3 regions of the Planococcus versutus genome follow, and region 3 is predicted to be linked to each of the others. Evidence: riboswitches for the same ligand, from Rfam matches in the RefSeq annotation. Region 3 holds a riboswitch; each other region holds the start of a gene.
What was found. Region 3 has a riboswitch for thiamine pyrophosphate ahead of tenA (thiaminase II). Riboswitches for the same ligand answer to the same signal wherever they lie in the genome.
Positions count from the first base shown of each region.

Region 1: it holds a riboswitch for thiamine pyrophosphate, as region 3 does, so the genes downstream of both, thiT (energy-coupled thiamine transporter ThiT) here and tenA (thiaminase II) in region 3, are expected to answer to the same signal.
Region 2: it holds a riboswitch for thiamine pyrophosphate, as region 3 does, so the genes downstream of both, I858_RS09290 (YkoF family thiamine/hydroxymethylpyrimidine-binding protein) here and tenA (thiaminase II) in region 3, are expected to answer to the same signal.

Region 1 is NZ_CP016540.2:921,337-924,616, reverse strand. It holds gene I858_RS04585 (hypothetical protein) at 1-303, shown strand, start outside; gene map (type I methionyl aminopeptidase) at 415-1,164, opposite strand; gene thiT (energy-coupled thiamine transporter ThiT) at 1,309-1,884, opposite strand; TPP riboswitch at 1,981-2,078, opposite strand; gene I858_RS04570 (M20 family metallopeptidase) at 2,226-3,280, shown strand, end outside.
Region 2 is NZ_CP016540.2:1,799,806-1,803,085, reverse strand. It holds gene I858_RS09300 (ABC transporter ATP-binding protein) at 1-41, opposite strand, end outside; gene I858_RS09295 (ECF transporter S component) at 34-615, opposite strand; gene I858_RS09290 (YkoF family thiamine/hydroxymethylpyrimidine-binding protein) at 617-1,207, opposite strand; TPP riboswitch at 1,296-1,401, opposite strand; gene I858_RS09285 (GNAT family N-acetyltransferase) at 1,584-2,135, opposite strand; one part of gene I858_RS09275 (IS3 family transposase) at 2,346-2,592, shown strand; one part of gene I858_RS09275 (IS3 family transposase) at 2,592-3,280, shown strand, end outside.
Region 3 is NZ_CP016540.2:2,951,020-2,954,299, forward strand. It holds gene thiD (bifunctional hydroxymethylpyrimidine kinase/phosphomethylpyrimidine kinase) at 1-1, opposite strand, end outside; gene thiM (hydroxyethylthiazole kinase) at 1-783, opposite strand, end outside; gene tenA (thiaminase II) at 785-1,468, opposite strand; TPP riboswitch at 1,561-1,664, opposite strand; gene I858_RS17390 (hypothetical protein) at 1,784-1,948, opposite strand; gene I858_RS17395 (hypothetical protein) at 2,101-2,340, opposite strand; gene rlmN (dual-specificity RNA methyltransferase RlmN) at 2,555-3,280, opposite strand, start outside.

The sequences.
Region 1 (3,280 bases), 1.2 Mb from region 3:
TGGATTAGCGTAGCGACAATTGCTAATATTTCATTTGTGTTAACCTATCACAATTGGAGCGGCTGGGGACTGAGCGATCAGTTGTGGACCGTAATTATGTTGACTGTTGCGACTGCACTTGCTTTGCATATTCGGTTTCATCACATGGATATTCCATTTGCATTTGTCTTTATTTGGGCATTTATCGGAATTGCTGTTAAATACGGAACAAGCGAAATGCTAGTCACAACAGCTTCTTTGTTTTTAAGTGGTGTGATCTTGACGGGGATATTATTAATTAAAAAAAGAATAACAGCTATTTAAAAACTGCGAACACTCTCGTAAAATCGAGTGTGTTCGCAGTTTTTTAAAATTTGACTATAAAAGTTCAAGAATTTTACCCGAACCTATTTAATGACGTCATCATAGTTGTTATTAATTTAGTTTTGTCAAAAGAATTGGTTCTCCTTTTGTTACAAGCACAGTGTGTTCGATTTGCGCGACTACTGATTGATCTGGTGTGATAAATGTCCAGCCATCACCAGATTCGATAATGTGTTCAGATTTTTGAGAGATAAAGGGTTCTACGGCTAACACCATACCTTCTTTAAGAATAGTTGTTTCCCATGCATCGTAATAATTTAAGATGTGCTGCGGCGCTTCATGAAGCGATTTCCCAATGCCGTGCCCCGTCAAATTTTTGATAACAAACAGCCCTTGTTCTTTTGCTTCGCGTTCTACTGCTTTACCAATTTGATTGAGTTTTGCACCGGCTTTGACCTTTGTCATCGCACGATCAAATGCAGAAGCGGCAGCTTCACAAATTTTTTCTTTTTCTGTGTGACCTTCTCCTACTACAAACGAAATGCCCGTATCAGAAAAATAGCCTTTATAAGACCCTGAAACATCGATGTTCACAATATCTCCGTCTTTTATTAAGCGACTCCCTGGAATGCCATGAGCAACTTCTTCATTAACGCTGATGCATGTATATCCTGGAAAATCATATTCTGCTTTTGGTCCAGAAACGCCACCAAGCTCTTCAAATAATTTGCCGCCCAACTCGTCGATTTCTTTCGTCGTCACGCCAACTTTTGTGGCAGCTTTCATCGCTTCACGAATTTCAGCTACCATTTGTCCAGCTTTTTTTAACATTTCAATTTCTTTTTCAGTAGTTGCTATCATTAAATACCCTTCTTTCAAGCTTTTCTATTCAAGAATTATACCATAAAATTAAATTAGAGGCTTCTGAGTTGTTTCTTTAACCAACTTAAAAAAACTGTGGACAAACTCGAGCAATTCGAGTTGTCTACAGTTTTTCCATCAACTTTAAGCTTTGGCATCTACTAGTTTAGGTGCTGCCGCAAAAAGCGCAGAGCACACAAAAGCAGCTAGCAGAAATACCGGTATCATGTAAGTAGCATTGTAAATAATTGAATAAATGACTACATTTCCATCAGCAAACATACCAAAAAACAAAATCCCCGTTACTACATGGACAAAATAGCGCAAGACAGATGCAATCAGCACACCTGCCACAATCGTCAGAAGCATCTTTCCAGTATGCTTAGCTTGTGCATGTTCTATATATTTTGCACGCATAATACCAGCTAATCCCACCACTCCGTATGCCAATAAGTAATCTAAGAGCACCTGTAAAATGACAAAACCGAAAGATAAAGGTGTCACTGAGATAAAGCCAGAGACAATTTGCAGCAAGCCAACCAATAACCCAGTCAAAACTCCTGCTCCAACTCCTCTTCTAAAAGCAATTAACACAATTGGGATCATGACAAAACTAACCGATCCACCTTGAGGCATGCGGAATGAGATAAAATCCAAAACAAATCCAAGAGCCGCAAAAATCGCAATTTCTGTCATTAGTAATACTTTCTTGTTTCTCATGACTTCCTCCTTATGTGTAGTGCACATCACCAGAAGGGCCGTGAATAAAACCATATAAAAAACGACATCAGGACAGAGCCTGGCATCGTTGTAGGGGCCGGTTTCTATCCACATCCCTGCGCAAGTACTAACTTACAGGTTCAAAGGGTAAGAACGAATGTTCACTCTCAGCTAAAGCTCCCCTTGTGGTGTATACAATTATTTGACTTTCTCTTGTATTGTACACAAGCCTCTTCTTTATTGCAAGACTGTTTTAAGATACACTCATAGGGTAAAGAAAAGAATAGCTACGACAGTCGAAAGGTGGTGAAGGCAAGCAGAACTCAAGGCTTGCCACGGACATGATTGAATTGTTAAAAGAACTAATCAAAATACAAAGTGACACAAAAGAAGGAGCCAATAAAGCGCTTCGCTATTGCGCCAATTGGTTAACAGAAAAAGGAGAAAATGTCACTGTTCACGACAACAAAGGGTATTTAATGCTGACAGCAGTTAAAGGGCAAGGAACCGAGACGATTATTTGGAATGGTCATGTCGATGTCGTTCCAGGACATGAAGAGCAGTTTGTTCCTTTTGAACAACAAGGACGCCTTTACGGTCGAGGATCTGCTGATATGAAAGCAGGCGTCGCAGCAATGATGCAAGCATTTGTTAAGCTCAACAGTGCTAAACTAACTCGTAACGTACAATTACATATTGTAACGGATGAAGAAATTGGTGGACGCAACACTTCAAAATGGCTAGTCGAACAAGGATTCCACGGTGATTTCGTTATTTGCGGAGAGCCTACGGGATTAAAAGTTGGCTTGCAATCTAAAGGTATTTTACGAATGGATATGACATTTAAAGGACAACCCGCTCACGGCAGTCGACCTTGGGAAGGCATCAATGCGATAGAGTCTGCGATGACATTTCATCAAGCAATCACCAACTTGCCTTTCCGAAAAGAATCTACGGAATACTACGACCAACCTTCTGTAAACTTACCGATTATTAAAGCAGGAGATCGCTATAACGTCGTTCCAGAAATTTGCGAAATGTCGTATGATATCCGTTTTATGCCAGGACAAGACAAAGAAGAAATTGTTCGTCAGCTGGTTGATCTAGCGAAAAATTTAGACATCGATATGGAATACAAAGCGTCAGGATCTACACCTGCACTGACCACAACAAAAGAAAACCCATATATTCAAAGCTTACAAAAAGCGATTTTAACAATAACTGATGAAAAAGCGATTTTGTTTGGCCAACATGGTGCTGCCGATACACGTTATTACGCAGCCGTAACAGGTGGCGAAGGTGCAATCGAATTTGGACCAAGCGGAGAAGATTGGCATGGTAACGCTGAGTATGTATTGATTTCAAGTGTTCACGCATACAAAAACATCTTGCTTGC
Region 2 (3,280 bases), 1.2 Mb from region 3:
CGAAAAGAAAGCCTGTTTAAAAAGAAAATCTCTTCAGACATTGATATCACCTTTTTTCGTACGTGAAATGGCATAACCCCGAAGTGAGCCAGTCGCAAGTAAAACGTCACCAATATACTTCCCGCCAATTCCTGCAATAATCGCACCACTAAGGACACGAATTGTAAACATTAATGCGATAAAAGACGGATCTAGTACTGCATAACCTGAAATAAAGTAACCGTAAACAAAGCTAAAAACAGCTGAGCCAATTCCGGCAAGCATGAGCACTAAAACATTAAAATGTTTATAGCCGGTCATTGCAAATATGGCTTCAGCGCCAAGTCCTTGAATGACGCCAGATAAAATAAGACGTGGACCAACGGCATTACCAATGAGGACTTCAATGGCTGAAGCTATCGTTTCAGAAAGAAAGGCAGCGCCAGGCTTACGAATAATATACATGCAGATAATTGATACAATAAACCAAATGCCAAACATCCATTCATAAGCGAGTGGACCAATTACAGCTGCCCAAATGTTTGCTGCGTGAACAAACAATAAATAGACAATACCAAAGACAACTGCAAATAATGACATCAAAATGACTTCTTTTAATTTCCACGATTTCAGCATTTTACGAACCTCCGTGCGACGGACTGTTAATGCTCATGGACACAGTCATCACCAAATGGCGATGTTTGTCGGAAAGGGCATTAGTGAATGCTTGTTCATAAAAAGAGAATACGTCATGAATATCGCCGTCAATACCACTTGCGTAATGCATGGAGTCATTAAAAACACCTTGTTGTTTGGCACGCTCAACTTCATGGTAAATAACCGCCATGTAATCTGGGTTGTTCATTGGGTACAGCGCAAATTGAGATGACACGTATTGTTGTGTTTTGTCTGTATTTAACAACACATCATCTTTTTCTAAAAAGACATCTCCTGACGAATCACCAGGACAGCCAATCGAAAAGGTACCGGAAAGTGCGACATGTTCTCCAGTTTTTGCTGTGTGCAACGTCAGTGCTTTGGCAACATTGAAAACGTGAATTTGCTTACCGCGTATAATTGTCGAAACATCATCCGTATGCAACCAAACGTTCGAGGTGTCGATGTCGGTTAACGCTCCTTTAATTACTTTGACAAAATTACTAGCCATCGGATGGAGTGAAAAACGAAATCCGACAATTGGACTCATACCGCATTGTAGTGGTTCCATATTCTAATTCCTCCTTAAAAATTTGCACAAAAAAGACCGCATCCGTGAAGATGCAGCCATAGTCTACAAATAATGAAAAGAATTATTTCAGAAATGCGCCACACTTCCTCACGCAGGTATTATCCTGATCGAGTTTTAAGGGATCGAAGCTTGCGCTTGCATCTCAGCCAAAGTGGGCACCCCTAGTGCAGAAAACGTATGCGGTTTTTGTGTTCGGGTTATTCCCGATGGCTCTAGTGTAGATGAAGTAGTAAAGGAAGTAAAGAGAAGATTGAAAAAAGTGGTCGGATGATAAATACAAACAAAAAAGAAGAGCTACAGCTACTCTTTCCTAAAATGATTACTCAGTAAGTGTTCTTCAATAAGTAAAATTTTTTTAAGTAGTGACCACATCACCTTTTAAAATAGAATATATGTATAAATCATCGAATTTGCCACAAGTAAATTCATAATGTCTTAATAATCCTTCTTGTTTAAATCCGTTTTTCTCTAACAGTTTTAAGGAAGCAGAATTAGCAGGCTCGACTAATGCTTCAACGCGTTCTAATTGGAAGTGTTGAAACCCATAATGAATGATAGCTTCCAATGCTTCACTAGCAATGCCTTTACCCCAATACTCTTTGCTTAATTCATAACCGATCTCAGCTCGGGAATGCTCAGGGTGCGTATTAAAAAAACCACAACTTCCAATAACTCTTCCATTTTCTTTATGTGTTATTCCCCATCTAATTCCTGTGGCCTCTTTGAATATGGTTTGGTACCAGCCAATTTCATCGAGTGTCTCTTTTTGGGTCTGAAAAGGTTCTAGCCCCATATGTTTCATTACCTCTTTATCAGATAAATAGAGGAACATATCAGCTGAATCTTCTTTTAGTACCTCTCGTAAAATCAATCTATCTGTTTCAATAATTGGGAATTTCTTTTTCACGACCAATCGCCACCTTCATCAGTTTTTATAGCTGCTCAACCTCTAAGGAATCCGTACCCTCATTACGACTTCATCAAATCGTACTGTTTACTTACTATGAAGTTTGTCGAATTCTTCTTACAAATATACCATTCTGGATAGTCTACACTTAGTTGGACAGAAAAAATAAGGGGGCGTAGAATAGTCCACTATACGTGAGGAGAATCTACCATGCCACAAAAAAGACGAACATTTTCCCCAGAATTCAAAAAACAGGTCGTCGCGCTGCACGCAGGCGGAAAAAGCCGACCGGATATTGTCCGGGAATACGACCTGACGGCTTCCGCCCTCGATCGGTGGATTGCCCAATCCAATCAAACTGGCTCGTTCGAGGAAAAAGATAACCGAAGCCCTTTGGAAACGGAATTGCTTGCCTACAAAAAACGAAATAAGCAGTTGGAGATGGAAGTGGATATTTTAAAGCAAGCGGCGCTGATCATGGGACGAAAATAGAGATTATCCAACAGAATCAACACCTCTATTCAGTATCAGCAATGTGCACTGTCCTCCAAATTGCCCGCAGCACCTTTTACTATGAGACTTCCGTTTCGGTAGAAAAAGCACACCAAAAAGCCCAAGCAGAACAGGAGTTGAAAGACGAAATCTGGGCGATCTTTCACGAGAATCGCCGCGTCTATGGCACACGCAAGCTGAAAAAAGAGTTGGCGAACAGAAAGAAATGGGTGATCTCGAGACGCCGTATTGGACGCCTCATGGCGTCACTTGGCATCCAATCGAAATACGCGCTGCCATCCTACAAACCGATGGTCACGCCTCCCAATGAAGCGACATACCGGAATGTGCTGAACCGCCAATTCAATCCGGCAGCGAAAAACGCCGTGTTGGTCAGCGACCTGACGTATGTAAAGGTTGGCGGCCGCTGGAACTATATTTGTTTCCTTCTCGATTTATACAACCGTGAAATTGTGGGGTACAGTCTGGGCGAGCGTAAAGACGCTGCCCTGGTTCAACGTGCCTTCGCATCGGTCAAAGGCGACTTGGGAGCCGTGAAGCTGTTCCATACGGACCGCGGATCTGAATTCAAGAACACCGGCATCGATGCGCTATTAAAGACGCACCAAATCGAACGGTCGCTGAGCCAAAAA
Region 3 (3,280 bases):
TACAGTTTCCTCCTGTAGAGAAATTCGCTGCGTTACTTCTCGATCCGTTAGACTGGCTAACTGGTTTAGAAAAGCTACCTGGAAATCTCCAGATAGTGCTGCATTTCGACTTGCTCGTTCACCCACAATTGCGTAAAAACGGAAAACGTCTTCAACAGTTTTCATCGGATTATTAGTGGAAACAGCTAGTCCTGCAGCGACTACACTGCTCAATAAACAACCGGTTCCCGTGATAGATGTCATCATTGGATTTCCAAAAGGAATTTTACTCACCGATTTACCATCTGTAATAATATCTGTTGCTCCAGTGACTGCTACAAGTAGTCCTAATTTTTTAGCAGTAGAAACAGCGAGCTTTTTAATGTCTAGAAGTCCTTCTCCCGCGTCCACCCCTTTTGACTGCCACTGTTCTCCAGCTATCGCTGCAAGCTCTCCTGCGTTGCAGCGAAGGACATTAACGTCTACTCTTCCTAAGATTTCTCGAACAGCTTCGATTCGGAATTTGCTCACTCCAGCTCCAACGGGATCTAATACGACTGGGATTCCTAATTGATTGGCTTTTTTTCCGGCAATCAACATACTTTTCAACGATTCCGCATGCAAGGTGCCAATATTTAAAGACACTGCTTGCGATAAGGCAGCAAGTTCCGCTGCCTCTTCATGCGCTTCTCCCATAATAGGCGAAGCGCCGATCGCTAAAAGACCATTGGCTTGAAAATTCGACACGACATGATTTGTAATGCAATGTATAAGTGGTGATTTTTCTTTTATTTGTTGAAACACTTTACACACCTACTTTATCGATTGAATCTATCGACCACGATTGTCTTTTCCAAGCTTGATCCCAAAAATTTAATTCGTAATAGCTGCTTTTTTGGAAATGGTCTTTTAATTCGTTGCGGCGTTTTTCTGGCAATTCTTCTGCTAAACGGTTCATCCGTTCAACTTGCTCCGTAACGAGTTCGCTAAATTCTTCGGAACCGTAAGTTTTAATCCAACGATCATAAATTGGATGATTGGGTTTAGCATTTTTTAATCGCTCCCCAATTTCGTAATACAACCAATAACAAGGCAAAATCGTGGCCAATACATCTGCGAGGTCCCCTGCAGACGCACGATACATATGAGATACATACGCATATGCTGTTGGAGAAGGTTCGAACACTGCCCATTCTTCTTTTGTGACTTCAAGAATTTCCATAAATGATTCATGCAAAGACAACTCAGCCGTGCTAGTGTGTGCCGCATGAATGGCAAAGCGTTGCGTCGTTTCCAAGTCTTTTGCTTTAGATGCACCGAGTGCTTGGATTTTAGCGAAATGTGATAAATAATAAGCATCTTGCATGACATAAAAACGGAAGCGATCCATAGGTAACGTACCATCTTCAATTCCTTTAACGAATGGATGATCGAAACTCGCTTGCCATAGGGGGTCACATTCTTTTCTTACTTCTTTACAAAAAGTCATTTCTCCATCTCCTTTTTTTGTGTGAACTTACACAAAAATAAAAACGCCGCTTCCCAGTAAAGGAAAGCGGCGTATGCAGTCGATAAGAAAATAGCAGACGGTCGCCACTTCCCTCCGCTGGTATGATCCAGATCAGGTTCAAAGGGTCCGAGCTTATGCTCGTCTCAGCCGATATCCGGCTCCCCTAGTGGTGTTTTTATTTGTGTTTTCGACATCACTATATCATAGATTCTGATAATACAATAGTCCTTATCAATTTTCCCACTAATTTTAGACAGAATTGCATGTATCAGTAATCAGCATTTCTTAAAACTATTAATTAATAAACACGGTAATATCATTTTCATTTTTCTCCACCAACTTTTCTACTAAGCTCATATAATCTTTCCCAAATTCCTCCATCCATTCGAGACCACTAATATCTCCACTCCCCAGTTTCTCCTCAAGATACGCATTGATGTAAGCATTTTGTTCGTTCATTTTTTTAGCGTATTGTGTTTGGAACTCCTCAGGTGACATATCTAGTTTTTTAGCTTGAGCTATAGCATATGCACGTACTTGCTTACTGCCTTCATCTTTTGTGTTTTCAGGAGGAAGTTTTCAAAATCATCATGGTTTTTTTCCCCCGTCAACTAAGCAGAAATATCAAGGTCCATTTCCCTCACCTCTTGTTTAATTAACTCTACTTGGATTGCTGAATCCAAATAATCTAATGCGCTATCGTCAGGATATAAAAATCGTAAATCCCCTATTGTAATTTCATGATTATTTACAATAGCGGCTACTTCATGATCCTCGTATGTTGAAAGGCCACTACAACTAGTTAAGACAGTCGTTCCAAGGAAAATCCCTATACACAGAACCTTCTTCAATCCTTCACTTCCTTTGTTAATACACGATTATTATTAGACTTTTATTTAAAAATCGATTGGTGAATTACCCATTCTACTAAGATTCATACGTTCTTAGGCTTCGGAAAGTTTCAGCAATTTAAAATACGTATTTTTTGAAGGAGCGCAACTTAGAATCATTTATTTTTCAACATAAAAAAAACGCCCCCTGAAAGTTCAGGAGCGCTTGTGTTTATTAAACGGTTACTGCTTTTTTCTCTTTTTTGATTTGCTTGCTTCGTAATTGACCACAAGCTGCATCGATGTCGGCGCCTTGCTCATGACGTACGCCACAGTTGATGCCTTTTTTCTTCAAAGCATCATAAAAAGCAGCAATTGCTTCCGGCGTACTTTGTTGATATTGATCGTGTTCATCAACCGAATTGTACGGAATCAAGTTGACGTAAGATAAGTGGCGCTTGTCTTCGAGCAACTTCGCCAATTGAATGGCTTCTTCTACATGATCGTTGACGTCACGCAGCATAATGTATTCAAACGTGATGCGACGGTTGGATTTCTCCAAGTAATAATCGATCGCAGCCATTAACTTCTCGATTGGATACGCTTTGTTGATTTTCATAATACGCGTACGCAATTCATTAGTTGGCGCATGAATTGAAATTGCAAGGTTCACTTGCAAGCCTTCATCTGCATACTCATAGATTTTCGGCACGATTCCACTAGTCGATACGGTAATATGGCGAGCACCAATAGCTAATCCTTTTTGCGAGTTTACAATGTTTAAAAAGCCCATCAAGTTTGTATAGTTATCGAATGGTTCGCCGATTCCCATAACAACGATATGGCTGACACGCTCTTCTTTTTGTTGTGTATCAAAATGTGCTTGCACTTGCATGATTTGCTCAACAATTTCGCCCGCGTTTAAATCGCGGCTTTTCTTCAATAGTCCGCTGGCACAGAA